Regions from separate parts of the Eubacterium maltosivorans genome, predicted to be linked through region 2. Evidence: riboswitches for the same ligand, from Rfam matches in the RefSeq annotation. Region 2 holds a riboswitch; each other region holds the start of a gene.
The links. Region 2 has a riboswitch for cobalamin ahead of thiC (phosphomethylpyrimidine synthase ThiC). Riboswitches for the same ligand answer to the same signal wherever they lie in the genome.

Region 1 (8,185 bases), 2.1 Mb from region 2:
TATGATATAATAAAAAACTGCGCTGCAGGCCTTTGACGAAGGCCTTGAATATAGAAGAAAAATAGATTAAGTGAGAAAAACAGTGGGTAAATTTAAAATAGAGGGTGTTGCCCCGGGCAGCATCTTTGAAGAACTGGAAATTGAAAAAGGCGACACATTGCTCACCATCAACGGAATGCCTGTGGCAGATATTATGGACTACCGGTATCTGCAGGCGGATGAGCAGCTGATGATCGAGGTGGAAAAGCCCGACGGCGAGATCTGGGAGCTGGACGTGGAAAAGGACTTTGAGGAGGATCTGGGGCTGGTGTTTGACGAAAACATGCTGGAAACCCGAACCTGCAAAAACAACTGTGTTTTCTGTTTTATCGACCAGATGCCGCCGGGAATGCGGGAAACCCTGTACGTCAAGGATGACGACGAGCGCCTGTCCTTTCTGCTGGGCAACTACGTCACCCTGACCAACCTGACCGAGGCGGAAATAGAGCGCATTGTGCGCTACCGGATCATGCCTATTAATATCTCGGTGCACACCACTAACCCGGAACTGCGGTGCGCCATGCTGCACAACCGCTTTGCCGGGTCGATCATGGAATCCCTGCGGTATTTTGCGGATAACGGCATTGGCATGAACGGGCAGATTGTGCTGTGCCCAGGCTATAATGACGGCCATGAGCTGAAACGGACGCTGAAGGACCTGATGGCCTTTTATCCGCAGATGGCCTCTGTGTCCGTAGTGCCTGTGGGCCTGTCCAAATACCGTGAGGGGCTGGCAAAGCTCCATAAATTTGACGCGGAGGGCGCCAGACAGACCCTGGACATCATCAGGGATATTCAGGCTCAGATGCGGAGCCGGTATGGTACAAATTTTGTCTACGCCAGCGATGAGTTTTTCCTGCTGGCCGGTGAGACGCTGCCGGATTCCGTCTACTACGACGGTTTCCCGCAGATCGAAAACGGTGTGGGTATGATGACAGATTTTAAGGAAAGCCTGGAGGCTGCCCTGAGCGAAGCCCGCGCGATACGGCGAAACGACGTACCCCAAAAGGTCGGCATTATCACCGGGCGGCTGGCCGCAGATTTTATGCGGGACTGCGCCTGCAAGGTGCGCCCTGTCTGCGGAGCGGAGCCTGCTGTCTACCCAGTAGTCAACGATTTTTTCGGCGAGGACATCACCGTGTCCGGGCTGGTCACAGGACAGGACATTATCCGGCAGGTCCCTAAGGGGGCAGACCGTTATCTGATCCCGGAAAACATGGTCCGCAGCCATACCCATGACCTGCTGGACGATTTGACAACAGAAGAGATTGAAAAGGCGCTTCAGGCAGAGGTGCGCATTGTCCCAGTGGACGGTGCGGCCTTTCTGGAAGCGATGAATTAAGGAGGAATACTATGGCAAAACCGATTGTCGCAGTGGTGGGACGCCCGAACGTGGGCAAATCCACCCTGTTCAACAAGCTGGTGGGCGAGCGCATCGCCATTGTGGAGGACACGCCCGGCGTTACCAGAGACCGTATCATTGCGGATGCGGAGTGGCAGAACCATCATTTTACACTCATCGATACCGGTGGGATCGAGCCCCACACCAAGGATGATATTTTATTGCAAATGCGTGTCCAGGCCGAGCTGGCCATTGACATGGCAGATTTGATCGTGCTGCTGGTGGACGGGCGCGAGGGCATGACCGCCTCTGATCTGGAGGTGGCCAACATGATCCGTAAGCACAGCAAAAACGTTCTGCTGGCCGTTAACAAGGTGGACAGCCAGCAGCTGGAAAACAATATTTTTGAATTTTATAATCTGGGCATTGGCGAGCCCATGGCGATCTCTGCCGAGCAGGGCCTTGGTCTTGGCGACTTTCTGGACGCGGTGATCGAGCGGGTTAAGAAAGTCTATGATGAGGACGAGCAGGAGGATGATAACCTGAAAATCGCGGTGATCGGAAAGCCAAACGCGGGCAAATCCACCCTGATCAACAAAATGCTGGGCCATGACCGGCTCATCGTCAGCGACGTACCCGGCACTACCCGTGACGCCATCGACACCGAAGTGCGCTTTAACGGCCGGGATTACACCCTCATTGACACCGCGGGGCTGCGGAAGAAAAAGAAGATCTATGAGGATATTGAGCGCTACAGCATTGTGCGCGCCATTGCCGCTGTTGACCGGAGCGATGTGGTGCTGGTGCTGATCGACGGGGAAAAGGGTGTGACGGAACAGGACGCCAAAATTGCCGGCATTGCCCACAACCGCGCCAAGCCGTCCATTATCATTGTCAACAAATGGGACATTGTGGAAAAGGACACCAAGACCATGGATAAGATGAAGCGGGAAATCCGGGATACGCTGTCTTTTATCGACTATGCGCCTATTCTGTTTATCTCGGCCAAAACCGGGCAGCGGGTCAGCAAAATTTATGAAACCATTGATTTTGTCAAGAGTCAGACGGAAAAACGCATTACCACCGGTAAGCTCAACGAAGCCATGACAGAATTTATTATGATGAAGCAGCCGCCAACCAAGAGCGGCCGCCGACTGAAAATTTTCTACGCCTCACAGACTGGCGTCAATCCGCCGACCTTTGTGGTCTTTGTCAACGACGCGACGCTGATGCACTTTTCCTATCAGCGCTATCTGGAAAACAAAATCCGGGAGACCTTTGATTTTGATGGCACACCCATCCGGTTCTTTGTGCGGGAACGAAACGACTGACAGCGCTGCCGGCCCCCTTCACCTTAGGGTGAGGCGGGTCTTTTTTGATTTTGCATATAGAAAGCGAGGAAAAGTAAGCTACATTGCCGTAACTGTTTTTATCCGTAAAAATATGATATAATAAAGATAAACTTCTGTGGACATTTGATTTGGGTTCTTTGTGTGAGGAAAGCCATGAAAAAAGAAGGAAAATCAACGGTGCTGCTGATGCTGGGCGGGATTGTATTCATGATTTTGATGGACGCGGCGGGGCGTTATCTGGTGGGTGCTGGAAATGCCAACCTGTTTTTAAGGGTGCTAAAGAAGGTGCTCATTGTCATTCAGTGGGGGGGCCTTGGTTTTGGGCTGGGGCTTTTGGCGCGGGGCGTGGGTGTGAGAAGTATTGGGCTGTCCAAAGCCTACCTCCTTGGCGCGCTGACGGCCTTTTTGATGAGTGTCTTTTTCACAAAGCTTGTGGGCATGATGCCACAGAACACCGGGGACTGGTTTGTGGAAATGAATCGGTGGGCTGCGAGCGGCCTTACGAGCTGGTTCCTGGCAATTGGGGGGCTGTTGCTGTTTCTCGGCCTGACGGCCGGCCGTGAAGGGCATAATGAAGAGGAAAAGATAATGAAGCTGGCAGTCTGTGCCCTCTTTTTCGTACTAATGTTTCTCATTGGGCTGCTGGAATATAAGCTGTTCAGAATAAAAATAAATTATTCTGTTTATACAATGCTCAATGTGGTTCAGTTTTGCCTGTTTGGCAGCGCGGTGGAGTTAATCGCTGGATCAGACGCGGTTTTAATACCTCAAAAACCAATCAGCCTCAAGACCGGACTTATCTGCCTGGGCCTCTCGCTGGGGTGTTTTTTCCTGCCAAACGTGTTCCTGTTCTTTTTCAGATACATGGGTGTTCTGAGATTGAGCGCCAATTACATGCCATTTATGCTTACCGTATACGCCGGACTCTTTCTTACAAAAGGGATTCAGGGGAATCGCACAGGATAAAAGCTAAAAGGACCGCTTATGCGGTCCTTTTTTTACGCCCAAAAATAATCCTCTTCCTCAAGCACCAGTTTAACGATCCTCAGGTTTTTGAGCTCGGGCTTCAGGGCGGTCAGCTGGTCCTTCAGGCTGTCCAGCCGGCTGTCGTCATAGACACTGGCTTTATTGATGCCGACCAGGGTGTAGGAGCCGTCTTGGGCTATTTTCAGGTAGCCATTGTCGGATTTAAAGGCGTAAAGGTTCATTTTACACCTCGGCAGCCTGGGCAACGGCTTTCAGTTTTGCAAGGCCGGCCTGGGGATTGCGGTTCTGGGTGGCAACCCATTTTTCCAGGGCCTTGTAGGCTTTGCCGCTTGCGATGAGCTCGTGACTGCGCATATAGCCCTCCTGAATGCTGTCGGCCTTTCCGGCAACGTAGAGGATCAGCGCGCTGTTCAGACAGACGATGTTGGCGCGGGTGGGGGTGGAGGCGCCCTTCAGGATACGGACAATGCCCTGGGCAGCCGCGTCCACAGAGTCCCAGGGGGCCAGCTCATCCAGACAGCCGGGCTCGATCCCCAGGCTTTCCGGCGTCAGGGTGCTGCGCTTTACAGTGCCGTCGGGCATCAGCTCAGCCACATGGGTGGGGCCGACGGTGGATGCCTCGTCGATACAGCCGCTGCCGGCTTCGCCATAGACGACCAGAGCGTGCTCATAGCCGATTTCGTGCATGATGTCTGGGACAAATTCCAGCATGTCCAGAGAGTAGACGCCGCGGACTGCATATTTTGGCAGGGCAGGGTTTGCCAGGGAGGCGGAGATGTTTAAAACGCTGCCAAAGGAAATCTGTGACAGTACCCGTCCGAGAGCTGTGGGGTGAACCTCTGGGCTCATGCCGTTAAAGATGCCGATGCCCGCAGTTTCGATGCTGGCCTTTACCACGTCCACACTGCAGTCCACATCCACGCCCAGGGCTTCCACCGCGTCGATGGTGCCGCAGACAGAGGTCAGCGCCCGGGAGCCGTGCTTGGCCATGGGGACGCCGTCCGCGGCGGCGATGATGCCGGCGACGGTGCTGATGTTAAAGGTCTTGAAGGTATCCATGCCAGTGCCGCAGTTTTCCACCACGGGCACAGCGGTCTGGGGCGTGACCTTGCAGGTGTCGATTTCGTAGATGGCCTCAAAGCTGCCGGCCACCTCGGCGGCAGTCGGGCCCTTGGCGCTGAGGGCGGCCAGAAAAGCGCCCTGCTGCATGGGCGTCTGGCGGTCGCCCAGGATTTCCATAAACATTTCCTTAGATTCTTCCTTGGTCAGATTTTCACGGTTGATGAGGCCGGTGATCACCTGGCCGTATTCTTTCATTGTAACTGCTTCCATTATTCGATTCCTCCATAGGGTGTGTTAATCAAAAACAACGATGGTTGAAAGGGTTTCGAGCTGCCGCACACGCTCAAGGCCGTGCGCCAGCTCCTCGAGCGGAATGCGCTCTGTAATCAGGTCTTTTACGACCAGGCTGCCGCTCTCCAGCAGCGCCTTGGCCCGGCGGCTGTGCGCGATGCCGCACCCGTAGGCGCCGGCCATGATCTGCTCCTTGTAATGAAGGGTATTGATCTCCGGCTGGGTGGCGCCGTCTGGGATAATGCCGCTGAAATGGCCGAAGCGTCCTCGCTTTTTCAGCGCACGCAGGGCCAGATTCATGGCCTCCGGGGCCGCGCAGCAGGGGATGGCCGCGTCCACGCCCTTGCCGTCTGTCAGGGCCGGCAGGGCCTGACAGACGGCCTCATAGCTTTCAAAAACGGCGTCAAAGCCCAGCTTTAACGCCCGCGCTGCCCGTTCGGGGTTGGTCTCGACCAGGAAGACCTTCTGTACCCCAAGGGCCTTTGCCACACGCAGGTTGAGGATGCCCATCCGTCCTGCGCCGATGATCAGCAGGGTATCCGAGGGCGCGAGCTTCAGTTTTTCCTGGACGTTGACGCAGCAGGAGAGGGGCTCGATAAAGGAAATTTCCTCAAAGCTCAGGGTGTCATTTTCAATGATGTTGATAATCTGGCCGCGGACGCCCTCCTCGGGGACGATCAGGTATTCCTGGAAGCCGCCGTCATAGTTAAAGCCCATGATGCGCATATGGTCGCAGAGGTTGTCATCGCCTTCTTCGCAGTAGGCGCACCCGCCGCAGGCAATGCCCGGATGCACGTGCACCCGCTGCCCTTTCTGGTAGCCTGTGACCGCAGCGCCCACCTCGGCGATAACGCCGGAGATTTCGTGGCCCAGCACACGCGGGTACACCAGGTCGCGCTGGCCCATGGTCAGGCATTTGAGATCGGTTTTACATAAATTGCAGGCCTTGACCTGGACGAGGACTTCGTGGTCACCGCAGGACGGAATGGCGCGTTCGGTCATTTCCAGCTCGCCGGGGCCTGTTAAAACAACTGCTTTCATTCGGTATCTCCTTATTTTTTCAAACAAAAAAAGCCCGACCTTAATCTAAGGTGCGAACTTTCCATCATTCCCACAGGCCTTTATCGCTCAGATGAAGACCGTCGACACACTTCAGGCAGGTTTTCTGACTGAGGATTCACGCCTGGCTCCCTTCCCATCCTTTCGGACAGTGGTGATGAGCCGGGCAATCCACTTACAGCGGCGGGCCCGTCTAAGAATCTCACTTAGTTCCCTATTATCTGCCATGCAGCACCTGAAATGTTTTATGCTTTTTTATTATCATATCACATTTGCTCCGGGTGTCAAGATAAAATGTAAAAGTTTTAATCCAAAGGTGATATAATGATAGTGTTAACTGTGCGGTGACGCTATTCATAAAAACGAAGGAGGCAAAAAATGGGCCATTTTGGATTTTCATACATCGGCGCGCTGTATCTGCTGATGCTGTTTATCCCCAACCTGATCTGGACACGAAATCAGCCCGAGGGCTATGATTTTGGAAATGAGAATAAGCTGCTGCTGTGGTGCGAGCGCATCGGGCAGGTGGGGGTGAGCTGTTGTGCCCTGATCTTTACAGACTTTAACCTCCGCCCACTGACGCCCTGGAGCCTGTGGCTGGCGCTGTCCTTTGCGCTGATGCTGCTGTATGAGGGCTACTGGGTCCGGTATTTTAGGAGCGGGCGGAAGCTTAAGGATTTTTATTCGGGGTTTTGCGGTGTGCCCTTGGCGGGGGCAACGCTGCCGGTGTTTTCGTTTTTGCTTTTGGGGATCTACGGAAGGGTTTTCTGGATGGTCTTGTTTGTGGTGATTTTGGGCATTGGGCATATCGGGATTCACGGACAGCATTTCCGGGAGCTTGGGGAGTGACGGGTAAGCTGGGGGAAGGTCAAGGATTGCGAAAGCTGGATGCAGCTTGGCGCTGTCCGCGGATTAAAAACGGTCTCTCTTATGCACAAACGACAACTTTCAGAAGTCGTTTGTGAAATCGACCCGACCGTTGTTTTAATCCTCGGACAGCTTTTTTGTACAATCCATTGACTTAAAAGCGGCATCGCGCCTTTGGTATTTGCGGGCGGCGGTCTGCCTCTTTTTAGTGCGGCATCCTCTCTTTTTTTAATAAACTAAATTTAATCCAGATTTTACATGCCTTTAACACAACATATGCTATAATCATATTATGTTACGGATTATGTTAAAAGCGAGTGAAGATTGGAGCGAAAATGAAAAAAATCCTGATTATAGAAGATGAACTTAATATATATGAGCTGATTAAATTCAATTTGGAAGCCCAGGGCTTTGAGGTGGCAGGGGTCCATGAGGGGGCTGGTGCGGTTGAGAAAATCGTGGATATCCGGCCAGATCTGATCATTCTGGATTTAATGCTGCCGGGCAAGGACGGGCTCACCATCTGCCGCGAGGTGCGGGCGGACAAGAACCTGTCTTATATTCCGGTCATTATGCTCACCGCCAAGAGCGAGGAGTTCGACAAAGTCCTTGGTCTGGAGATGGGCGCGGACGATTATATGACCAAGCCCTTCAGCGTGAAGGAGCTCTATGCCCGGGTGAAGGCTGTGCTGCGGCGGACAGAGATGATCAAAAGCTCGGACGCGGAGGAGATCGCAGTGGGCAGCCTGCGCATTCTGCCAGGCTCTTTCGAGGTGTATAAAAACGGTAAGAAACTGTCGCTGACCCTGAAGGAGTACGAGCTGCTTCTGTATCTGGCCAACAATAAGAACAAGGTGCTGACCCGGGATCAGCTGCTGGATGAAATCTGGGGCTATGAGTATTATGGCGAGACCCGGACAGTGGATGTCCACATCCGCTACCTGCGGAAAAAGATTGAGGACGACCAGGAAAAATACATTGAGACTGTGCGCGGCGTGGGCTACCGCCTGGTGGAAAATCTGGAAAGCGGTCAATGAAAAAGCGCATCACCATTGTCTTTTCCATCCTGATCGTGCTGGTCACAGCCTTTTCGGGCGTTTTCTCCTATGTGATTTTTAAAAACGCCTACTATGAATCCACTGAGAGAAACCTGAAAAGCAACAGCGAGTATATTGTTGAGGATTTG
Region 2 (8,185 bases):
TTTTTCATCCCGCGCCACCCGCGCCTTGGACATTGCCAGAGAGCGATTCCACGCATTGCCGCCACGTTTTAGGACATTGGCGGCGTCCGCCGCAATTTTGGTTGTACGGACACCCATACGTACATCGTCTTCGTTTGGCAGGCCAAGGTGTTCGGCCGGAGTCAGATAACAGAGGAAGTCTGCGCCGTGCATGCCGGCAAAGGCGCCGCCAATGGCCCCGGTAATATTATCATAGCCTGGTGCCACATCGGTTGCCAGGAAGCCTAAGATATAGTAGGGAACACCGTAGCAGAGCTGCTTCTGGAGCTGCATGGTGGTTGCGATCTGGTTAAGCGGCACGTGACCAGGCCCTTCGATCATGACCTGCACACCAGCCTCCAGCGCACGCTTGGTCAGCTCGCCGGCAACGATGAGGCCCTGTACCTGGGCGGAGTCCAGAGAGTCTGCATTGGCACCGGGGCGGATGGCGTCACCGATGGATAATACGGTATCCGTAGCCTTGAGAATTTCAAGGAGACGGTCAAAATGCTCGTACAGCGGATTTTCCTTTTCGTTGTGGAACATCCAGGCTGTCAGGAAAGAGCCACCTCGGCTGACAACGTCGGTGACGCGGCCGCTTTTTTTGAGAGCGTTGAGAACAGACCAGTTTAAGGCAGAGTGGATGGCCATAAAGTCCATGCCTTCCTGGCATTGCTTTTCAACGGTGTCAAAGAGCTCATCCTCGGTCATGCCAACCATGCTGCCGTGCTTTTCAATGGCTTCAACGCTGGCCTGATAAACAGGCACACAGCCTGCCGCAATATTGGAGATTGTAAGACTCTGTTTGCGCATGGCGTCAATATCGTCGCCGGTGGATAAATCCATAAAGGCATTGGCGCCGCATTCTTCCAGAATACGCAGCTTCTTTGCTTCCATTTCCATATCGTTACGGTCGGAGGAGGTTCCCATAAGACCGTTAACTTTTACATCCAGACCGCCGCCAATACCGCAGATTTTATCGCGGCTGCGAAATTTATTTTTGGGGATAACGATGTGGCCCTTGGCGACCCCTTCGCGTACAAATTCCGGGGTAACCCCTTCAATCAGGGCGACCTTTTCCATTTCTTCTGTAATGTGGCCTTTGCGGGCTTCTAGCATCTGTGTCATTGTCTTGTCCTCCTTACTCTGCTCTCAAATATTTTTCAACAATTTTCATGGCGCAGTATTTACCGCACATGGTACATTCCGAGGTAAAGCTGGTGCTGCGTTCACGCCAGACACGCTCGGCGGTTTCAGGGTCGATGGAAAGCTTGAACTGTTCTTTCCAGTTCATGGCCCGGCGGGCGACAGACATATCCAAATCCCATTTGACAGCCTGAGGATGCCCTTTTGCTACATCGCCGGCATGAGCGGCAATGCGTGAGGCCATGACGCCCTGATAGACATCATCGACATTTGGCATACCAATATGCTCAGCCGGGGTGACATAGCAGAGAAAATCTGCGCCGGCGTAAGCGGCAACCGCGCCGCCGATGGCAGAGGTGATGTGGTCATAACCGGCAGCTGCGTCGGTGGGCAGACAGCCGAATACAAAGTAAGGAGCGCCGTAGCAGAGCTTCTTTTCAAGCTGTACAGTCGTGGCGATTTCATCGAGCGGCACATGGCCAGGTCCTTTAACCATGACCTGCACGCCGGCTTCTCTGGCACGTCTGACCAGACCGCCGAGAATGACCAGCTCCTCAACCTGGGCATGGTCGAGGGAGTCTGCAATACAGCCCGGACGCATACCGTCCGCAAAGCTCAGCACAACGTCGTATTTTTTGCAGATTTCAATGAGGCGGTCAAATTCAGTATACAAAGGATTTTCGGTATTGTTATAGAGCATCCAGCCAATGAGGTGGGAGCCGCCGTAGCTCACAAGGGGATCGATACGGCCTTCATCCTTGGCGCGGTGAATAACAGAGAGGGTGGTTCCGGGGTGCACTGCGATGAAGGCAACGCCCTGTGACGCCTGTTTTTCAATCATGTCGAACATATCGTCCGGCGTCATATCCAGCGCAGTGCCATATTTGGCTTCGGCGACAGACAGGGTTTCGTACATGGGCAGCGTGCCGACTGGACGGCCAACCGTGGAGAGTACCTTTTCGCGCATTTCTTCAATGGGGCCGCGGACAGAGAGATCCATAATGGTATCGGCGTGAGCCTTGACAGCCGCGTCGATTTTTGCCATTTCACCGTCGATGGTGTCGGCTTCCTCATACATTCCCACACTGGCGCTGACCTTGGTAAACAGGCCCTTACCAACAGCCACGGGATGAATGTTTTCTCTTGAGCTGTAAAGAATGACAATATCACCGTTAGCGACGCCCTCGCAGATAAACTCTGGGCGAACGCCTTCTTTTTCAGCAACGTACTGCATTTCCGCGGTAATTTCACCGCATTTCGCTTTTTCCAACAAAGTCATGGTTTTTAAATCCTCCTAAAACAAAAATGAACTTGTCGTAAAAGCAGCTGGAAATTAAAAAATGGTAAAATCCATAGCTGCTTTACCAGCTATGAACTTTACCATCGTTCATACGCGTTAAGAATCATAGGCAGGTCTCCTGACTTACGGATTAACATAAACCGACGCCTTCCCTTTCAGTGGCACTTGCCGGTCACTACCGCTTACAGTGATGGGTTCGCTCAGGACTTTCACCTGATTCCCTATTCTCCCCTTGTGGGGCACCATATCATTCACAGTTATTAACTTGGTTTTATTATAACGGCATTTTTTTCTTTTTGCAAGCGTTATCTGCAATTTTTGATGTACTATAAAAAAACCATTTCAGGAAAAGCCCACTGGGAGTTGCCCTCAGAGGGTTTTGCGCGTATAATTTTATTATGAGAAAACTTTAAGAATTTACCAGGCATATTTTGGGACAGACGAGAAAAAAGAACCGCAGGTAAAGGCTTTAGAGAGAAAACAGGATAAAAATATCATAAACCTTACCCGCCTGGTAAATATGGCGAAAAATGGCTGACTCAAAGGGATAAGAAGGAATTTGTTGTTTTAAGATCGGCTTGTTTGCTATCGTTGAAGTTTAACATGAGATGTATTTAAATGAAGGGGCGAAAAGGGAATTTATAAAGTATTCTTGTTGAAGTTTAACATGAGATGTATTTAAATCCCTCTGCTGTTTGATGTGATGTAAAACTTGTTATTCGTTGAAGTTTAACATGAGATACCTTTTTATTAAACAATATTTTACGAAGCTTTTCAGATTAGATTTTGCGAATGCTTAGCATAGTCTTTCTGGCTGTTGTGATATTAGGGTTCCATGTTTTAGAAAGATTACGAAGCAGAGGAAGAGATTGGGCTGGGTTTAAGCATAGTGTCGGATAATGGATAAAAAGATGAGGAGGGAAGTGCATGCTTTCGAGGGAAGCTTTTCTGGAGAAACTGAAAAAAGAAATTGAGGCAGAGAACCATTTGATTGCAGTCGCATCTGGAACAGGACTGACAGCAAAATACGCAATTCAGGGCGGCGCTGATTTTCTTCTGGCCTTGAACTCAGGCATTTTCCGCGGGATGGGGCGAGGTTCTCTCGGCGGGCTTTTACCCTACGCCAACAGCAATGATATGGTCTATGAGTTTGGTGTACGGGAGCTTATTCCGCTGGTAGGCGATTTTCCTGTTATATTTGGCTTAAACGCCACAGACCCTACAAGGGATATGACCGCTTATCTAGATAAAATTAAGCGGAGTGGGTTTATCGGGATTAATAATTATCCGACGATTGGTCTCATTGACGGTAAATTCAGGGAGGCACTGGAGGAAAGCGGCAGCGCTTTTGAGTATGAGGTAGAGGCCTTTCGTATAGCCCATGAGCAGGGAATGGTGACGGTAGCTTTTGTATTTGATGAAGACCAGGCGGAGGCGATGCTGGACGCTGGAACAGACATACTCTGTGTGCATCTTGGCCTTACTCAGGGCGGTATGCTCGGGGCGGCAAAGGCACTGTCTCTGGTAGCCAGCAAAGACCGTGTTGAAGCAATTTATGCACTTTGTGACCGGCGGCGCCCTGAAGTGATTAAAATGCTCTATGGCGGCCCGGTAAAAACGCCGGTAGATGTGCAGTATATGTATCAAAACACCACTGCCCACGGTTATATCGGAGGCTCAGCCTTTGACCGGATTCCCACTGAAAAGTCTCTTATGAACATTACCAAGGCTTTTAAGACAACTGACGACATCGATGAGAGTGATCTGATGTCCAAGATGCTCAATGGGATTACCAAGTATTACGACTATACGGGTTTTATAAAGGAATATGTGAAGGAAAACTATATGAATGAGATATCCTTTCTAGATCTCGCAAAGGTCTGCCATGTTTCCAGAAGCCATTTGAGCGCTCTGTTTAAAAAGGAGGTGGGATGCAGCTTTCCAGAGTATCTGGTCAACTTCAGAATTCATAAGGCGGCCAAGCTGCTGAAAGAAGAAAACTTAAGGGTTTCTGAAGTGTCTGAGCTGGTAGGTTATCAGGATGTAGCCCATTTCAGTAAAATGTTCAAGAAATATATGGGGGTTTCACCGAAAACGGTTAAACATAAGACATAAACACAAATTGGAAAGACATAAGCACATGTACTTTGTAAAGGTTTGGCAGTATCATATAAGTACACCAGATAATACAGATGCTCGTCATTGGCAGACAGTGGCTGTCTGGAAATCATCTGGAATCTTTTACAGGGGGTAAATGCATTTGAAGACAATCGCAATTGCAGGAACATTTGATTCTAAGGGTCATGAATACGCGTATGTCAAGGATCTGATCGAAAGCCTAGGACTGAACACACTGACCATTAATACTGGCGTTTTTGAACCGGTATTTGAAGCAGATGTTTCCAACGAGGAAGTCGCGAAAGCGGCGGGGGCAGACATAAAGGAAATTGCAGCTAAGGGTGACCGTGCTTACGCGACAGAGATTTTATCAAAGGGAATGGAAATTCTTGTTCCACAGCTATACCAGGAAGGTAAGTTTGACGGAATCATTTCTTTTGGCGGAAGCGGCGGCACCTCTCTGGTAACACCGGGGATGCGTAAACTGCCCATCGGCGTTCCCAAGGTAATGGTATCCACCATGGCCTCTGGCGACGTGTCAAATTATGTCGGCACCAGCGATATTGTCATGATGCCGTCTGTTGTGGATGTAGCGGGCCTAAACTCCATATCCACTAAAATCTTTGCCAATGCGGCCTTTGCTATTGCTGGTATGGTGAAATTTGAAGATACTCATGTGATCGAGAAAAAACCACTGGTAGCGGCCACAATGTTTGGTGTTACCACTCCATGCCTCACAGCAGCCCAGGAATATCTGGAAGACAGAGGCTATGAAGTGCTGATTTTCCATGCAACGGGTACAGGCGGACAGTCTATGGAAGCCCTGGTGGAAGGCGGCTTTATCGAGGGTGTCCTGGATATTACGACAACGGAATGGGCCGACGAGCTGGTCGGCGGTATTTTAGCGGCAGGCCCGCACCGTTTGGAAGCAGCCGGTAAAATGGGTGTTCCACAGGTTGTTTCGGTCGGCGCTGTCGATATGGTTAACTTTGGCCCAATGGATTCTGTCCCGGAAAAATTCAAGGGGCGTAATCTGTATAAGCATAATCCGATGATTACTCTCATGCGGACAACCGTAGAAGAAAATAAGGAAATCGGCCATGTTATCGCGGAAAAGCTGAGCGCAGCCAAAGGGCCGGCAACCATCATGCTACCGCTTAAAGGGGTATCAGGTATTGACGCTGAGGGTGAGCCCTTTTATGGTCCAGAAGAGGATAAAATGCTCTTTGATACCATCCGCAGTGAAGTTAACCGCGATGTGGTGGATCTGGAAGAATTTGACATGCATGTCAATGATAAGGAATTTGCAGAAGCGGCAGCTCAAAGATTAATCGACTTAATGCAGGCTGCAAAATAAATAAAATATTTAAAGGAGAACGATAATGAATCAACAAACAAGAGCGGAAATTGTTAAAATGTATAAGGAACAGAGAGCTAAAGGCGATATTTTAGTTGGTGTCGGCGCAGGTACCGGGATCACAGCTAAAAGCAGTGAACGCGGCGGCGCAGACATGCTGATTATCTACAACTCCGGCCGTTACAGAATGGCTGGACGCGGCTCTCTGGCGGGCTTGCTGTCCTATGGCGACGCTAACCAGATCGTTGTTGAAATGGCGTCTGAGGTACTGCCGGTTGTTAAGGATACCCCAGTACTTGCTGGTGTCTGCGGTACAGATCCTTTCCGCGTTATGGATGTTTTCTTAAAAGAATTAAAAGACATGGGGTTCAGCGGCGTTCAGAACTTCCCGACTGTTGGTTTGATCGACGGCGTTTTCAGACAGAATCTGGAAGAAACAGACATGGGTTATGATCTGGAAGTTGAAATGATCCGTAAAGCGCATGAGCTGGATCTTCTGACGACACCTTATGTTTTTGATCCAGACCAGGCACGTAAAATGGCAGAAGCCGGCGCGGATATTTTAGTTGCACACATGGGGTTAACCACTAAAGGAACCATTGGCGCGAAAACTGCTTTAACGCTGGATGACTGTGTTGTAAAAGTACGCGACATCATGGAAGCCGGCCGTGAAGTTAATCCGGACATTATGGTTATCTGCCATGGCGGCCCGATTGCAGAACCAGAGGATGCCAAATATGTTATTGACCGTATCGACGGTATTGACGGTTTCTTCGGCGCTTCCAGCATCGAACGGTTTGCGGCGGAAAAAGGGATTACCGCTCAGACAGAGGCCTTTAAAGAAATTAAAAAATAAACATTGAATGTAATCAGTAATCTCTTTCGGGGACTATAAGAGATTTTTTACCCGGCAGCCAGTATTGGCTGCCGGGTTTCTTAATTTTACCAAATGAGTCCTGTTATTACTGAAATTGACTGTGACTTTCACTCGTTTTGGGGTACAATAAAGTTAATTGAATTCTATAAAAAGGGGGAATGCGATTTTGAAGAAAAAATCCATGGCAACCACTGTTGCTGTCATGTCTGTCATTGCTTTATTTGTCTTTGGCTGCGTGCAGTATGTTAGCGCCAATGATACCAATGAACCAGTCACCGCTGCCGACGGGTCTGTGACCCTGACCAGTAATGAAAGGGTTCAGGGCGATATGACCATTAGGGAGGGGAGCGCGGAAGGTGATATTTATGTCCGTAATACCCAGGTGGATGGAGACATTTTCGTTATTCCCGATGCAGACAGTAAAACCGTCCATCTGGAAAACACCAGTTTCCAGGATCTTATCGTCAATAAAACCGGAACGGTTGTAACGCTCGATAAAGCATCTCGCGGCAACAGCTTTTTTGTCAGCAGCCCGGCAGCAGCCGAAATCGGCGGAAAAATACCTGAGGTTAAAATTTCTCAGGTCGCTGGCGGCAGCAATCTTACCGTCACACCCGATGCCGGTGTTGATCAGATGGTCATTGATGGACAGCAAACAGAAGTTACCATTAACAGCAGTATGAAAAAGATAGTGGTCAGTCCAGGTGCCGCAGGGTGCCGCCTGAATATTAACGCTCCGGTAGAAACCCTTGATTTGAACGCGAGAGTGGATGCTGTTGTGGGTGCAAATATCCAGACCATGCTGCTGACTAACGGCGCCAAGGGTAGTAATGTTACCCTGACAAACGGCGCTGTAATTGATAATTTTGCCTCTGAGGCGCAGATGACCCTTGGAGGAGACGGCAGTATTAATACCATGTATGTCAATTCGCCTGCCAACATTACTGGCGGTGTGGCAACCGGTAAAATCAATGTGCTGAACCACCCCATCGAACGTAAGGCAGAGGGTAATGCCATCAATATGGACCCCAACGCCAGCCCGTTTCAGATGTCACAGCCCCCGCTGCCGATGATCACACAGTCTCTGGAACAGCCTGAAAACCGTAAAGAAGAGCCATCTTCAGCTTCTCAGAGCACAGAAACCGCAGCACCAAGACAGGAAGTCACTGCTGCGCCTGAACAAACGGTAACGCCACCAGCGCCGGAAACACCGGCAGTGACGCCAGCGCCTGAGCCTGAACCAGCTCCCGCGCCCACTCCGGAACCAGCGCCTGAGCCTGCTCCAGAACCTGAGCCAGAACCAGAACCTGAGCCTGCTCCAACGCCAGACCAGACGCCGAGTAATGATGAACCGGAAGCGGCTCCGCAG
Region 3 (8,185 bases), 2.1 Mb from region 2:
ACAAACGATGTGTTATAACCCTTTCCGTCCATACTGGGGAAATTGACAAGGCCAGTTGCGCTCATATCGAGGCTGTCTGTTGTGGCGCTGTTCATCATGTGAATGGCCAGCTGATTGTTCAGGAAAAGATTCACACAGTCGTTGATCTCCAGGTTTTCACAGCTTGCGGGAAAGTATCCTTTGCTATAGGAATCCGCGATCCACTGGAGCGCAGCGATACCCTCCTCAGTGTTGAGATGGAAGCGGCCTTTTTCATCAAAAAATGAGCTGCCCTTGCTGCGCAGCAGGGTCATGATATGTGTGTCGCCCTGGTCGTTTTTGGCGTACATCATCATGGGATAAGACATCTCTGGCAGCTTAGCCGCCAGTGTGGACAGGATGGTCTCCCATTCCTCAGGGGTCCAGCTCTGGATTTGGTGGTCCTCGCCAATGTATTGGTCCAAGCCACACTGGCGGAACAGGTTTTTGTTAAAGCACATGGTGTTTTGCAGGCTGTAATAGGGCAGCATGTAGGTTTTTCCGTTTATCTGGCTCATTTCCCAGCTTGCCCTGTCAATGTCGCTTTTCATGTCATCTGTGATCAGGTCGTCCAAAGGGACTACCCGGCCCGTATGAATATAGCCCGCCATGTTAAAATAGCCTTCAAATAAAATGTCTGCGGCGTTTTCGGTGTCGAAGCAGTCTGTAATGTATTTATCCTCATCGAGGTAGTCGAATTTTACGACATTTACGGTAACATCAGCGCCTTTGTATTGGGCCGCGAATTCTTTGCCGGCCTGTATGAGCACGTCGTACATGTCCGTAAGGTCGGTGTTGGCGTTCGCCACGGTAAGCGGTGGAACCTTAATCGTCAGGACCGTCTGCTTTTTTTCGGGCTCTTTAGCAGTACAGCCAGACAGAACCCCCAGCAGGAGGCTCAGGATTAAGCCGCCTGCTAAAATTTGTTTCCATTTTTTCATTTTTGATTTTTCTCCTTATTTTGTAACGCCCAGCATCTGTATGAGCTTTTTGACGTCGATGGGCTTTGCGATAAAGTCGTTCATTCCGCTTTCAAATGCTTTGTCCTGGTCTTCCTTAAAGGAATTGGCGGTACAGGCGTAGATGATTATGGATTTTGCGTCGGGACGGTTGAGCCCGCGGATTATTTTTGTCGCCTCGTAGCCGTTTCGCACGGGCATCTGCACGTCCATCAGAATAACGTCGAATTCGTAGGGGGCAGAGGCTTCAAACCGCTCGACCACCTGGCCGCCATCGGCCGCGTGGGTGACAGTAAAGCCGGAAGCCTTCAGCATTTCCAACAGAATTTCGGCGTTCAGATCATTGTCCTCAGCCACCAGAATGTTGAGCGGCCCGCGCTCCGGCACTTCTGTCGGGACAGCTTCTGCGGCGGGCGCCGTATCGGAAACGCTGTCTGCGGTGTCGGCTTTTATGATAAAGGTGAAACAACTGCCCTTACCGACCTCGCTTTTGACAGACAATGTGCCGCCCATCTGCTTTGCCAGCAGGGAACTGATGGACATGCCAAGCCCCGTGCCCTCAGTCCCCTGGGAGACGGTATTGCGCTCCTGGCTGAACGCGTTGAATATTTTTTTCTGGAAAGCTTCGCTTATGCCGCATCCGGTATCCTCGACGGAAAAAATTGTTGTGACCTGGCCGGACTCAACGTTTGTCTGAAGCGCCCGCAGGGTTATCTGGCCACCTTCCGGTGTAAACTTGACTGCGTTGCCAAGAATGTTCATCAGGATTTGCTCAATCCGCGTCTCGTCCCCGATGATTTCAGGATATCTGATATCTGTTTCGATCTGAAAGCAGATCTTTTTGTCCTCCATACGGCTGCGCATAATGGTTGCGACTGTGGAGACCAGCTGTTGAAGGGAAAAAGGCTTTGCGTCAAGTGCCATCTTTCCGGCCTGCAGTTTTGACATATCCAGAACATCGTTGACAAGGGAGAGCAGGTATTTTGCGGTTGCGTCGGATTTATGGAGATACTCTGAAAGCGCCTTCGGGTTTTGGGTGTTCTGCTGCATTAACTGGTTCAGGCCGATGATGCCGTTGAGCGGCGTCCGTATCTCGTGGCTCATATTTGACAGGAAGTCCCCGCGGGATTTGGCTTCGGCCTTGGCAGTGGCGGAGATTAATAAGACCCGGATGATGATAAACATCATTGCGCACAAAACGGCCACGACAACCGCGAGCATAACACTGGTCATCGAAACAAACTGATGCGTCTGCTCGTTGAATGCTTCCTCGTCGACTGTCAGCACGATGCTCCAGTCTGTTCCGGGCATGGGGATAAACGAGGCCACCTGTTTGGTGTGATCCTTATATTTAAAATGCTTTAAAAAGGATCCACTTTGGTTAAGCTGGGTGACAATTTCCGCGATCTCTGTTTCGGACATACCGGTGTTTTTCTGGAGCTCCTCGAAATAGTTGTCAATTTTTCCAATGCCGGCGCTGGCGTCATAGTTTACAACATAGTTGCCCGTCTTATCGATAATACTGGTAACCCCACGGCCGTCGAAGCTGTCGATTTTCAGGCGGTCGGCAATCGTGTCGATTTTTGAGAAACCGACAATCCCGATAAATTTTATATCGTTTACTTGAAATGGGTTACACCGGACGCCGTAAACAAGGCTTTCTCTGAGGGTTTCCAAAAAGTTAGTGTCATCGTAGCGTATCACAAATTTTTCATCGCCGGAGAGCAGGGGTCGCACATAGCTTTTATCGCTGCTGTTCTGAACAATATTCGCGCTGGAATAGGTTCGCCCCTCGGAGTCCACCAGATAGATGTCATCAAAATTATTGGTCAGATGTTCGAGATTCAGGCGGCGGCACACATCCTGTATCGTCGTGTATTTATTGTTCTCTGTTCTGTAATAAACAGCGGATAATTCATCCCATGAGTTTTCCAGCTCATTTTGGATATTCTGCCGGTCATGTTCAGATAATTCGTCCATAAAAGCAATGACAGAGGATTCTGTTGCGCGGGAAAGCTGATTGATATATACTAAGACTGCGGACAGCATAACAATAAATGTTGCTGAGACAAGAAGTGTAATCCGAATTCTATTCCTTTTCATTATAGGTCTCACCCCCGATGATAAAATATTATGGTCACTGAAAATTCAGGGTATTCTTAAGCAGCGAATCAGATATGATACCGTTTGATTAAAATATCATCTGATTCACATCGGCATTTACAAAGTAAGTATAGCAAAATAAAAGAAAAATAGCAACTTTACAGAAAAATTCAGCATAATAAGTGACAACGGACAGGCCAGGAAAGGGGCGTCTCCCCGGGAACAAACCATGAGAGAAAATAGAACGGCCTGATATAAAAAGTCGGTATGGCGAAATAGATGTGTTCGCATTTTATAGATTAAGCCGATATATGCAAGGAGGAAAAAATGAAATCAAAGGCATGGAACTGGGAGAAAAACCAGTCGGATTACTGGCTCATCCCCTGTGTGGAGAGCCCCTATCTCGCGGAGCGGTGGCAGGCGAAGGGCTTCCTGCGCTTTCTGGACCTGGGCTGTGGCCTGGGGCGGCACGCGGTTTATATGGCGAAAAAGGGCTTTGAGGTCACCGCCGCCGACCTGTCTGCGTACGGCGTCGAGCACACCAGAAAATGGGCCGGGGAGGAGGGGATTCCCCTCACGGCCTGCGTGGCCGATATGCTGGACCTGCCTTTTGAGGACAACACCTTTGACTGCGCCATGGCCTACAATGTCATCTACCATACGGATATTCCGGGCTTTCAGGCCGCCCTGGCGGAAATCCGCCGGGTGTTAAAGCCTGGGGGCGAGCTGTTCCTCACGCTCATCTCCAAAAGCACCTACGGCTACCGGCAGGCAGACAGCCGCCGGCGCGTTGACGCCAACACCCTGCTCTCGGAAAAGAGCGATACGGAGACGGGCGTGCCCCACCTCTATGTGGACCTGGAAGACATCAAACATTTCTTTAAAGCCTGGCGCCTTGAGGACAGCCTGAAAGAATCCTGTGTCTATAACCCAGAGGAGCCGCAGTATTACAGCGCGCACTGGAGCCTTATCGTCCGAAAATAAATCGGTTCGATTGCATATTGACAAGTATAATAGAAGCAGGTATAATGATAAAAACTGAATAACCTTTGAGGTGCTTAGCAATAAGAGAATAGGGAAACCGGTGCGAATCCGGTGCGAACCCATCACTGTAAACAGGGACAAAGCCTGAAAGCCACTGGAGCGATCCGGGAAGGCAGGCCGCGGACGAGCTGTAAGCCAGGAGACCTGCCTTAAAGAAGAAATGCGTGCAGGGGGATTATGCAGCGGCGTGTTTGAACAAACGAAATCTCGGAAAATGGGACCGATGAGCAGAGTGCTTATCGGTTTTTTTATTTGTCTTAAAGTCAGGGAGCCTGTTTTATGGGAAGATGTTGATATCCGCGAGGATTTAACATAAATTTTATTTTTAATGGAGGGAAAAATGAGAAAGAAAATCATTGCGCTTGTGTGCGCGCTGCTTCTGCTGGTTCCGGTATTTGCCGGCTGCAGCCAGAGCGGGGATTCAGCAAAGGCGGAGAGCATTACCGTCGTGGACGATACGGGCCGTGAGGTAACCATTCCCCAGCCCCTTGAAAAGGTGGTGGTGGCTAACCGCTACAATTCGGAGCTGATCCGTGGGATCGGCGCCATCGACAAGGTGGTGGCTGTGGATAAGAACACCGCTCAGGACCGTGTGTACTGGAGCCAGTTCGACCCGGATAATGTCATCGGCAAGGGCCAGAGCGAGCTGAACTATGAAAAGATCGCCGAGCTGGGCGCTCAGGTGCTCATCACCCCGGACAACGGAACCTGGGAGGAAGACATCAAAAAACTGGAGCCCTTCGGCATTCAGGTGGTGGTGGTATCTGGCTATAACAACGCTGAGCTGCCCAAGGAAATCGAGATTTTAGGCAAGCTGTTCGGCAAGGAAAAGGAAGCCGAAAAGCTCACCAAATTTTACCAGGATAACATGGACATGGTGGCCGAAAAAATCAAGGATGTCAAAGGCACTAAAAAGGTGTACTGGGAATACGGCGACCCGAATACCACCTGTATACCAGGGACCAGCAATGACGGCTGGAACAGCATGCTTTTAAATGCCGGGGCTGTGAATATTTTTGGCGACCCCACCATTACCGGCAAGACCATTGACCCGGAAAAGATTCTGATGGAAGACCCGGACCTCATCATCAAAACCTCCTCTGGCCCGGCGCTCAAGAATACCGGCGTCTACACGCCGCCGACAGCGGAGGACTACAGCACCATCTCCAGCGAAATGCTGAGCCGTGCGGGCTGGTCCGATTTAAAGGCGGTCCAGAATGACAACTTCTATGTGACCACTGGCTTCTGCGCCGGCGGACTGGGCAAAATGATCGGGACGGTTTATACCGCGAAATGGTTATACCCTGAACAGATGAAGGATGTTGACCCTGACGCCATTTTTGACGAATGGATGGAAATTCAGGGGGTCGATCCGGTAGAAGGGCATGTTTTCCAGGTTAAGCACCAATAGCGATGGAAAAGCAGCAGTCATTAAAGGCCTATCATAAAAAAAGAGCGGCGCTGATGCTGGCAGCAGTGATCCTTTTGATCATTGCTGCTTTTTCCAGCTGCTTTGTCGGCGTCGCCAACGTGACTGTAGGGCGGGTATTCGCGACCCTGCTGCCCGGCGGCCATTTTATGGGTGCGGCGGCTCTGAACCAGACCGAGCTCACAGTGCTCATGCAGCTGCGCCTGCCGCGCATTACCATGGCGCTGGTTTCCGGTATCGGCCTGGGCATCAGCGGGCTGGTCATGCAGGCCATCACGGGCAATAAGATGGCGAGCCCCTTTACCACCGGGCTCTCGAATGCCGCGGCCTTTGGGGCTTCACTGGCCATTATTTTCGGGTTTATGCCCTTTGGCAGCAATCAGGTGGGCACTGTTGTGATGGCCTTTGTGTTCGCCTTTATCTGTGCCGCCATGGTGTACGGCATCGCCTCGGCCAAGGGCATGGGCAAGACCACGATCATCCTGATCGGCATTGCCCTCAACTATTTCTTTTCAGCCCTGAACGCCAGCATGCAGTATGTGGCCAACGAGCAGCAGCTGTCCGCCATTGTCCACTGGACCTTTGGCAGCCTTTCGGAGATCACCTGGGAGCAGATTATCGTGGTCTCGGTGATTCTGCTTTTGATTTTTCCGTTTATCGTCCGTTTTGCCTGGCATTACAACCTCTTGTCCACCGGGGACGAAAGCGCGGTGGCGCTGGGCGTGAATGTCATGCGGCTGCGGCTGTTTTCGGGCATTGCGGTCACGCTCATCTCATCGGCCATCGTCAGCTTTACAGGGGTGATCGGCTTTGTGGGGCTGGTGGCCCCGCATATCGCCAGGCTTCTGATCGGCGGCGACTACCGCGCGCTCATCCCGCTCACCGCCCTCTCCGGCGCTATTCTGCTCATCGCGGCGGATACCGTGGGCCGGGTGGTGGTTTCGCCGGTGATCATCCCAGTGGGCATTGTGGTCTCCTTTATCGGGGTACCGGTGTTTATCTACTTAATTGTAAAAGAACAGAAAGAGCGGTTGGTCTGATGAAAATCACAATCAAAAATTTAAGCTTTGGCTATCGAAAGACCCCTATTTTAAAAGGTGTTAACATCGAGGTGGCGCCGGGAAAGCTGTGCGTGCTGCTGGGGGCGAACGGAGCGGGCAAAAGCACACTGATCAAGTGCGTCAACGGGATATTAACGCCTGAAAAGGGCGAGATTTACCTGGATACTACCGATCTTCTCGGTCTGCCGCAAAAGGAAAAATCCAGGCGCATCGGCTATGTACCCCAGAGCACTGAGGTGGAGGACAGCGGCCTAAATGTTTTTGAGATGGTGCTGTCCGGGCGTGTGCCCCATATGAAGGGCAGGATGAAAGACGCCGATTATGAGATTGTCCGCTCGGTTCTTGAGAAGATGTCGCTCAGCGGCTACAGCACCAAGCTTTTAAACCAGCTGAGCGGCGGCGAACGGCAGCGGGTTTTTATCGCCCGCGCCCTGGCCCAGGAGCCGGTGGTCATGCTTCTGGACGAGCCCACCAGCAACCTGGACCTGCGCTACCAGCTGGAAACCATGGAGATTGTAAGAGGGCTCTGCCAGGATAAGGGCATGACGATTATGGCGGTGATCCACGACGTCAACACCGCGGTCACCTTTGCCGACCAGGTGGTGCTCATGAAGGATGGGAACATTCACGCCGCCGGGCGCCCCGACGAAATACTGAACACAGAAAGCCTGGAGCATATTTTCGACGTCCGCGTCGAATTCGCAGCCTATCAGGACAAACAGTATGTGATTCCCAGGCGGTGCACAGGTTAAAAAATTAAGGTAATACCAATATACCCGCCGGGCGGTCAATAAAAAACAGCCCGGCGGGTATATTTTTTAAAGAAAGGCTTTTAAATCCGGTGAAATTTATGCTATAATAGGCATGTAAAACGATTACTATCTTGTGCTAAAATAAATAATTGTAAATTCGGTGATTTTGCTTGATCTTTTCGCCGCTTATATTACAATTATAAGGTAACGGCACAAATAGTGAAAACCAATGTTAAATTAATTATTTATCAGGAGGATAAAATATGAGTATTCGATTCGATTATTCCTATGCAGGACTGTCTCAGGAAGAATTTGACAACAAGGCGGCACAGATCAGCCTGGCGGACAAAATGCTGAAGGAAAAAACAGGCGCCGGCAGCGATTTCCTGGGCTGGTATGATTACCCGGTGGCTTATGATAAGGAAGAGTACGCCCGGATCAAGGCGGCTGCGGAAAAAATCAAGGGCTCCTGCGACGCGTTTATCGTCATCGGTATCGGCGGCTCTTACCTTGGCTCTAAGGCGGTAATCACCGCGCTTACCAGCACCTTCTTCAATGAAGAAACCGACCGAAAAGCGCCTAAAATTTATTTTGCCGGCGAAAATATCAGCGGCAAATATATGAAAGACCTCATCGACCTGGTCAAGGATCAGGACATCTGCGTCAATGTGATCTCCAAATCCGGCACGACCACCGAGCCGGCCATCGCCTTCCGCTTTTTCAAGGAAATGCTGGAAAAGAAATACGGAAAGGACGGTGCCAAGGACCGTATTTTTGCCACTACCGACAAGGAGCGGGGCGCCCTGAAGTTCTTAGCTG
Region 4 (8,185 bases), 680 kb from region 2:
GCAGAAAGCTGGGAATTGGGCAGCGATAACCTGACCTGGACCTTTAAAATACGCGACGGCGTCAAATTTTCTAACGGTACAGCCTTGACCGCTGACCTGGTCAAGACATCGCTGGAGCGGACCTTTGAGATGAGCAAACGCGCCAGCTCAGACTTTTTCCAGTACGACGCCATGACGGCGGACGGATCAAACCTGGTGATCAAGACAAAAAATCCGACACCGGGGCTGCCTGGCTGCCTGGCCGACCCGCTGTTTTTGATCGTGGATACCACTGTGGACACCACGGCCTTTGCCACGGACGGGCCGATCTGCACAGGGCCTTACGCGGTTAAATCCTTTGACAAGGAAAAATGTGTGGTGGCAAGAAATGAAAATTACTGGGATGGTGAGGTCCCCTACAGTGAAGTGAACATCCAGGTTATTGATGACGCCAACACCCGCGCTATGGCCCTGCAGTCGGGCGAGGTAGATATGGCCGTCAACATCAGCAGCAGCGATTTATCCCTGTTTGAGGGCAACGATCAGTTTGACATCAACAGCATCGCGTCGCTGCGGACCGTGCTTTCTTTTATGAATCAGCGCGGAGCACTGGCCGATTTGAAGGTGCGCCAGGCGGTGATCCGTGCCCTGGACCGCCAGACCTACGCGGATAATCTGCTCCACGGCACCTTTGAGGCCGGAAAAGCCCCGATTCCGCCGTCTCTGGATTACGGTTTTAACACCCTGAAGGATGAAAACGCCTATAATCTGGAGAGCGCCAGACAGCTGCTGGCCGAGGCAGGCTATGCGGACACCAACGGCGACGGTATTGTGGAAAAGGACGGACAGAACCTGACGCTCCAGTACGTTATTTACGACAGCCGCGCAGAGCTGCCTATCCTGGCCACTGCTACCCAGGCCAACCTGAAGGAAATCGGCATTGACGTCAAGGTCGAGACCTACGAATACACCACTTTGCTGGATATGCAGGAAAACGGCGAGTACGATCTGTTAATCTGGAACGTCATCACCGCCAACACCGGCGACCCGGAAAACTACCTGAAAGAATACTGGAAAACCCATACCGATGAAAACAAAAACGCCAATACGGCCGGTTACAGCAACCCTGAGGTCGACGCGGTCTTAGACCAGCTGTCCACCGAGTTTGACACGGCCAAACGGCAGGATCTGGTCATTACGGCCCAGCAGCTTATCATGAACGACGCGGCCAGCATTTTCTATGCTTATCCAGAAACCAACATTATTTCCAGCAAGAAGATTACCGGTGTTGAGATGCTGCCAGCGGATTACTATTGGCTGACCAAGGAAATCAAACCAGTACAGTAGGAAAACACGATAACGAGAGGAGAAAAAGATGCTGAAAATCCGGGACATGAGCGTCCAGTACGGTGAGAAGCCGCCAGCTGTGGCACACTTTGACCTGCACATGAAAAGACATGAGATCATCAGCGTTGTGGGAGAGAGCGGAAGCGGAAAAACCACGGTGATCCGCTCCATTCTCGGCCTGCTGCCAGGAAGCGGGCGGGTTACCGGCGGAGAGCTCCTTTTTGAGGAGGAGCCCCTGTTGGAAAAAAGCCCGGAAGCCTGGCGGGCCCTGCGGGGCAGCCGCATCGCCATGATTTTTCAGGACAGCGGCAGCATGCTCAACCCCATCCGCAGAATCGGCCGGCAGTTTGTGGATTTTATCCAGACCCATAAGGCCGTTTCAAAGGACGCTGCCCGGGCTCGGGCCGTTGAAATGCTGACGCGCATGCGCCTGCCCGACGCAGAAAATATTATGGACAGCTATCCCTTTCAGCTAAGCGGCGGCATGCGGCAGCGGGTGGGCATTGCCATGGCCATGGTGTTTGAGCCCGATCTGCTGCTGGCCGACGAGCCCACCAGCGCCCTGGACGTGACCACCCAGGCCCAGATCGTGCGCCAGATGATGGCTCTGCGCCAGGACTTTGGCACAGGGATCATGATCGTCACGCACAACCTGGGGGTGGCCGCGTATATGGCGGACCGGATCATTGTCATGCAGGCCGGACAGATCGTGGAGAGCGGCACCCGGGAAGAGGTGATCTTTCACCCGAAACAAAATTATACGAAAGAGCTGGTGGCCGCAGTGCCGGAGCTGGGAGGTGCGCGTTTTGTCTGAAAAACATGAAATTGTCCTGGAAACCAGAGAGCTGACCAAATGCTTCCACGCCCCAGGCGGGCGCACGCTCAAGGCCTGCGACAGCGTCAGCCTGACAGCGCGGTGCGGCGAGACCCTGGGCATTGTGGGAGAGAGTGGCTGCGGAAAAAGCACCTTTGTTAAAATGCTGGTTCAGCTTGAAAAGCCTACCTCGGGTGCGATATACTTTAGAGGAAAGGATATCGCCGGATTCTCGGGCGAAGCGGCCCGGCAGAACCGCCGGCATATCCAGATGGTATTTCAGGATCCTGCCGCCTCTTTCAGTCCAAAGATGCGGGTGGGCGACATCATTACCGAGCCACTCATGAATTTTGGCATGATTACCCGGAAACAGCGGATGGAAAAGGCCGCGGCCCTGCTTGAGATGGTCGAGCTGGACGCGGATTTTATGAGCCGCTATCCCCACAACATGAGCGGCGGCCAGCTTCAGCGGGTAGGTATTGCCAGAGCGCTGGCACTGAACCCGGAGGTGCTGGTCTGCGACGAGGCCACCTCGGCCCTGGATGTTTCCATTCAGAAGAAAATCGTGGCGCTGCTCACCCGGCTTCAACGGGAAAAAAACATTGCCATGCTCTTTATCTGCCACGATATGGCCCTGGTCCAGAGCCTGAGCCACCGGCTGGCCGTCATGTATCTGGGCAATATCGTGGAGACCGTGCCAGGCGGGCAGCTGTGCGAAGCCGCCATGCACCCCTATACCCAGGCGCTGCTGGGGTCTGTGTTTTCACTGCACATGGACTGCTGTCAAAAGATCGAAACCATTGACGGTGACCCGCCGAGCCCGCTGGATTTACCGCCGGGCTGTCCCTTTGCCGGGCGATGTCAAAAATGTATGCCGGTCTGCAAAACGAACAAGCCCGTCCTGAAGGACGTGGCGCCAGGCCACCAGGTGGCCTGCCATCTCTATTAATTAAGGAAAACCCTATGGAAAAAACCCGTGAAATCCCGTTAAAGGGCCAGATGACCGAGGGCAGGATTGGGCGGCAGCTGCTGCTGTTCGCCCTGCCCCTTATGTTCTCAAACCTCTGCCAACAGCTGTACAATACAGCTGACGCCGTGATTGTCGGCCGTTTGGTGGGCGCAGACGCGCTGGCAGCTGTAGGCGCGAGCAGTTTGCTCATCACCTTTATGATCTATTTTTTTATCGGCCTGTCTATCGGGGCCAGCGTGCTGATTTCACAGTTTTTTGGCAGCCGGAAATACGATAAAGTGCAGGAAGCTGTGCACACCGCCGTAGCCCTGAGCCTAGTATCCGGCCTTGTCCTCACTGTTCTGGGTCTGGCCTTTGCGCCGGCTATGCTGCGGATGATGAACATTCCCGAGGTTGGGCTGGCATACGCCATACCCTATATCCGCATCTATTTTCTGGGCATGATACCCATGACCCTTTACAATATTGGCAGCGGCGTCCTGCGTGCTGTGGGCGATTCCAAAACCCCGCTGGCCTGTCTGGTGGTCACGGTGGTGCTAAATATCGGGCTTGATCTGCTCTTTGTAGGGCCGCTGGGCATGGGCGTTGCCGGAGCTGCGCTGGCCACTGCCCTGGCCCAGCTGGCCGCCGCTGTGCTCATTGTCATTATCCTGCTGAGGGCCGACCCCATCTATCGGCTGCGGCCAGCGAGAATCCGTTTTTACGTCCAGACACTCAGAGATATTGTGCGTATCGGCCTGCCCGCCGGGCTGCAGTCTGTGCTGGTCTGTTTCTCCAATGTGGTGGTCCAGTCCCAGATTAACACCTTTGGGCTGGAGGTCATGGCTGGGTTTACCGCTTATATGAAGATTGACGGGTTTCTCTTTATGCCCATTGACGCCTTCTGTCTGGCCATCTCCAACTTCGTGGGCCAAAATATGGGCGCAGGGCGCTGGGAGCGGGTGGTAAAAGGCAAGAACGTCTGCCTGCTGCTGTGCGTTGGTGTGACCATTGGCCTGGGCGTAATGATTATTCTGAACGCCCGGCTGATCCTGGGCATGTTTACCTCGGACGAGGCAGTGGTTTTAAACGGCATGCGCCAGTTGTACACCGTGGTGCCCCTTTATGGCATTTACGCTGCCGATCAGGTGTTTGTGGGCGTTCTTCGGGGGGCCGGGGCTACGGTCATCCCCATGGTCATCACTCTGGTGTGCATGTGCGGCCTGCGGCTGAGCTGGATTTTTACCACCCTGAGGTTTGTACACGATGCGCGCATGATCTACCTGAGCTATCCGCTGACCTGGATCGTGACCGGAGCAGTGCTTTTGCTCTATTATTATAAAGGCGGCTGGCGGCCGGAAAGGGCCGTCTGAAAAATCGTAAATATTTCAAAAGAAGTTGTTGACAAAGCCGCCTAAAGGGCGTATGATGAAGTTAATTAAATATTGAATGATCCTATGTAGTGGGAAAAGGGTGAGAGTCCCTTGCTGTAATCGCAGCTGTAATGCAAAATGCTTTCTGAAAAAGCCACTGTCAATGATGATGGGAAGGCGGAAAGATGATATTGCTGAGCCAGAAGACCGACATAGTGATTGGTTCTTAAAAGACTCCGATTTAGAGTGCTTAAGAAACGAAACAAAACCTTTACCATCCAGATTATACTGTGTTCGTTCATCCCTCTCTGAATCCGAGAGGGATTTTTTTATGGAATTTAAGGACGGTCGCCTTATCATTCGTATTTAATTAAATCTCATAATGCCTGTTCCATCAGACAGGTGTCATTAAATCCTCTTTTCAGTCAGCGAGGCTGAAAAACCCTCCCTTTTTTGGAAAAGTCCCAAACGCCGGGGCTTTTCTTTTTTTTGAAAAATTTTGAAATTATGGTTTCCAAAGTGTATTTTTATGGTATAAGATTTAGGAGAAATGAAGTTCGCACCCCCTTTTTATAGGGTGATAGGGGAAAATATGGTATAATGGAAGAAATGCCGGAAAGGCAGAAAATGGGATGATTAGAATTGGAATTTGCGACGACAATGCTTTGATTGCGGAAAAACTGGAGACGCTCATCATCAGGTATGGTGAGGAACACAGTATTGATGTGGAAACGTACGTCTATCATGACGGCAGCGAGGTGCTTGAGGACCGTATCCAGTTTGATATCCTTTTTCTTGACGTGGAGATGCCAAAAACCGACGGGATCGATACGGCCAAGCAGATCCGTAAGTGGGACGCCCGGGTCAAGATTATCTTTATCACCAGCTATACCCACTACATGCGCAACGCCTTTGCTGTGCACGCATTTGAATATCTGGTCAAGCCCTTTAACACGGCAAAGGTAAACATGGTGCTGACCGAAGTGTTTGATTTTATCGAAAAGGAGAACAAAAGTCACGATATTTCCCTGATGATGGGCGGCGAGTTAAAGGTCTTTGCCAGCAACGATATTTATTATTTTGAGCGCGTGCGGCGAAAGATCAAAATGTGCACCGCGCAGGGCGATTTTGAATTTAACGGCGTCCTGAGCGAGATTATGGAAAAGGTTCAGGACTTTGACTTTGAATACTGCCACAAAAGCGTGATTGTGAACCTGTTCCACTGTAAGCGCATTGCAGGCGCCGACCTGTATCTGGACAATGGCGAAACCCTGCCCATAGCTCAGAAGCGCGCCGTAGAATTTAAAGCGCGGCTGTTTGATTATATTGAGGAGAATTTTAAGCTGTTGTGAGAAAGGGCTTGGAGGATAGTTTAGGGGAAGAATATGGATAAGTGGATTTATGTACTAGATATGGCTTTATCGTATGGGATTACAGGATATATTATGTTTCGTTTTATGTCCGAAGTATATGATAGAAAATATGGAGAAAACTTTAAATATTTTATTAGCTTTTTAGTTTTTGTTGTTGCAGCAATAGGATTGAATATCCTAGGCATTCCTATATTTAAAATAATTTTTTTATTAATATCACTATGCTTAATTAGCTATTCTCTCTTTATATTTGACAAGAAGTGGATGTTAATCTATGATTTTGTCTTTGCGCTTTATATAATTTTTTCAGATGTTATATCTGTTGTAATTGTTTCTTTAATAATGGATACTACGATAGAAGGAGTTGAGGAAAGTTTTAATTTTTTATTTCTTTCCGGAATATGCAATCAAATAATTTTATTGTGCGGATTTTATATTTTTGTATCTATATTTAAAAAGAACGAATTGAATACACTCAAAATAGTTCAAAATATCTTTTTAATGTTACTGGCGGTTTTTGAAATAAGTGTGCTGTATTATTTTTATATAACAATACAACAAAATTCGTCTGGAATCGCTTTAGCATATATTTGCTTTGGGTTCATTGGATTAGATATATATTTGGTCTATCTATTTGAAGCTATATCAAAACGCTATCAACTGGAAAGAGAGATGGATTTGAAAGAACAGCAGGTAATAATGCAAAATACTTATTATAAAAGTATTGAAGCGCAATATGATTATTCGAGACGATTAATACATGATATGAAAAATCATATGCAAACTGTTGAGGAACTTTATGCTAATGATAATGGTGATATGGCTCAAAGCTACGCTAGAACAATTTATAGAAAAATGGATGAATTGGGAAGTCGCTTTAAATGTAGTAATCGCTTTCTAACAATAATCATCAACAATAAATTAATAAAGTGTGATGAAAATGATATAAATGTTACACTAAAAATAGAAGATGTAGGTATTGAATTTATGGATTTTTTTGATGTTACTACAATTTTTTCTAACCTATTAGATAATGCAATTGACGCATGTCTTGAACTTTCAGTAGACGAAAGACATATAGAGATTAAACTATTTAAGTTTAATGATTTTATAACAATAGTTGTTTGTAATAGTTATAATGGCAAGATTGATTATAAAAATAATGAATTAAAAAGTACAAAGGAAGGAGAACATATGGGCGTTGGTTTGAAAAATGTAAAGGCAGCGATTGAAAAGTATAATGGAAGTATTCAATACAAAGCAGAAGAAATGTTTAGGGTTGAAATTTTAATTTCTTCATCGTAAAAAGAGCATAGAATTTCTTACTTTGGACATATTTAAAATATAAAAGACCATAAATTTATTTCTTGAAGCAGTAAAGATTGTGATTTATTTTCTTTGTACATATAATAGCATTTATCAGCTGATAAACTACATAATATAGAATGTTATGAGGTGTACTAAATGAAAAAAGATGGTTTCAAGAATAAAATCCTAAAAAATGTGGCAAAAGCTGCTCATCATGAAGCAGTTAAAGATGCTAACACAGCATGTTGGATGATCCATCATCAAGAAAAAGCTCCCGTAAATACTAAAAAATTCCGTAAATTCTAATGTTTGAGAAAGCTTCTGAAGCATTAATTTATCAATTAAAAAAAAGAGAAATTGTGGTCGATGAAGATGTTGAAATATACCAGTTTGGAATCAAGGTTTTAATGCTCAAAACGGTTCACTACGCTTCCATGCTTTTGGTGGGCCTGCTTTTCGGCATGCTGCCGGAGACCATACTCTTTTTAATTGTATATGCGGCCATCCGCGCCTATGCCGGCGGTTATCACGCCGATACACGCGGGGTCTGCTACCTGCTGTCATGGATCACAATACTTTCTGTTTTACTCATTGCCCGGTTCTGCCCGGCAGGGGCGGTTGCGGTGGTTACCGCAGCGCTTACGCTGTCCGCTTTTCCGGTGATCTACAAATGGGCGCCGGTCGAAAACAGCGCAAAGCCGCTGGATGATGCAGAGTGCACCCATTACCGGAAACGGGCGAGAAGAATACTGGTGGCTATCAGTGCTTGTGCGTTGCTTGCCGGACTGGTTTTTAACAGCCGGTTTGGGCTGGTCGCCGCGGAATGCCTGGGCCTTGAGGCGCTGATGATGCTGCTGGGGCTGTGGAAAAATGGGCGTTAAGCCGAGGTATACAAGAGAACAGCAGGATGTGATTCAGGAAGCGGTGGAATGTGGTTTTGATGTGTCGCCGTATATTACGGAGGCCTTCACGCCAGACCAGATACGGGAAATTTTCTGGGGATTGATGACCGGTGTGGATGTGACCTTTTATAACGATCCTG

Region 1: linked by a shared signal. The riboswitch ahead of CPZ25_RS01435 (alcohol dehydrogenase catalytic domain-containing protein) and the one ahead of thiC (phosphomethylpyrimidine synthase ThiC) in region 2 are both predicted to bind cobalamin.
Region 3: linked by a shared signal. The riboswitch ahead of CPZ25_RS00885 (ABC transporter substrate-binding protein) and the one ahead of thiC (phosphomethylpyrimidine synthase ThiC) in region 2 are both predicted to bind cobalamin.
Region 4: linked by a shared signal. The riboswitch ahead of CPZ25_RS14120 (LytR/AlgR family response regulator transcription factor) and the one ahead of thiC (phosphomethylpyrimidine synthase ThiC) in region 2 are both predicted to bind cobalamin.

What each region holds. Positions count from the first base shown of each region.
Region 1 covers NZ_CP029487.1:282,144-290,328, forward strand. Annotated here, with positions in the region: gene CPZ25_RS01410 (DUF512 domain-containing protein) at 83-1,381, shown strand; gene der (ribosome biogenesis GTPase Der) at 1,393-2,712, shown strand; gene CPZ25_RS01420 (hypothetical protein) at 2,887-3,699, shown strand; gene CPZ25_RS01425 (hypothetical protein) at 3,732-3,941, opposite strand; gene trpD (anthranilate phosphoribosyltransferase) at 3,943-5,052, opposite strand; gene CPZ25_RS01435 (alcohol dehydrogenase catalytic domain-containing protein) at 5,077-6,114, opposite strand; cobalamin riboswitch at 6,212-6,386, opposite strand; gene CPZ25_RS01440 (hypothetical protein) at 6,511-6,981, shown strand; gene CPZ25_RS01445 (response regulator transcription factor) at 7,335-8,036, shown strand; gene CPZ25_RS01450 (sensor histidine kinase) at 8,033-8,185, shown strand, end outside.
Region 2 covers NZ_CP029487.1:2,345,035-2,353,219, reverse strand. Annotated here, with positions in the region: gene bzaB (B12 lower ligand biosynthesis ThiC-like protein BzaB) at 1-1,146, opposite strand, end outside; gene thiC (phosphomethylpyrimidine synthase ThiC) at 1,160-2,443, opposite strand; cobalamin riboswitch at 2,556-2,727, opposite strand; gene CPZ25_RS11175 (phosphoenolpyruvate hydrolase family protein) at 3,392-4,579, shown strand; gene CPZ25_RS11170 (Tm-1-like ATP-binding domain-containing protein) at 4,725-5,939, shown strand; gene CPZ25_RS11165 (phosphoenolpyruvate hydrolase family protein) at 5,965-6,795, shown strand; gene CPZ25_RS20665 (hypothetical protein) at 6,983-8,185, shown strand, end outside.
Region 3 covers NZ_CP029487.1:153,473-161,657, forward strand. Annotated here, with positions in the region: gene CPZ25_RS00870 (ABC transporter substrate-binding protein) at 1-959, opposite strand, end outside; gene CPZ25_RS00875 (hybrid sensor histidine kinase/response regulator) at 975-3,080, opposite strand; gene CPZ25_RS00880 (class I SAM-dependent methyltransferase) at 3,408-4,064, shown strand; cobalamin riboswitch at 4,116-4,290, shown strand; gene CPZ25_RS00885 (ABC transporter substrate-binding protein) at 4,465-5,535, shown strand; gene CPZ25_RS00890 (FecCD family ABC transporter permease) at 5,538-6,593, shown strand; gene CPZ25_RS00895 (ABC transporter ATP-binding protein) at 6,593-7,366, shown strand; gene CPZ25_RS00900 (glucose-6-phosphate isomerase) at 7,630-8,185, shown strand, end outside.
Region 4 covers NZ_CP029487.1:3,027,732-3,035,916, forward strand. Annotated here, with positions in the region: gene CPZ25_RS14100 (ABC transporter substrate-binding protein) at 1-1,326, shown strand, start outside; gene CPZ25_RS14105 (ABC transporter ATP-binding protein) at 1,355-2,140, shown strand; gene CPZ25_RS14110 (oligopeptide/dipeptide ABC transporter ATP-binding protein) at 2,124-3,089, shown strand; gene CPZ25_RS14115 (MATE family efflux transporter) at 3,104-4,462, shown strand; cobalamin riboswitch at 4,530-4,692, shown strand; gene CPZ25_RS14120 (LytR/AlgR family response regulator transcription factor) at 5,095-5,814, shown strand; gene CPZ25_RS14125 (sensor histidine kinase) at 5,848-7,140, shown strand; gene CPZ25_RS14130 (cyclic lactone autoinducer peptide) at 7,300-7,449, shown strand; gene CPZ25_RS14135 (accessory gene regulator ArgB-like protein) at 7,449-8,024, shown strand; gene CPZ25_RS14140 (hypothetical protein) at 8,014-8,185, shown strand, end outside.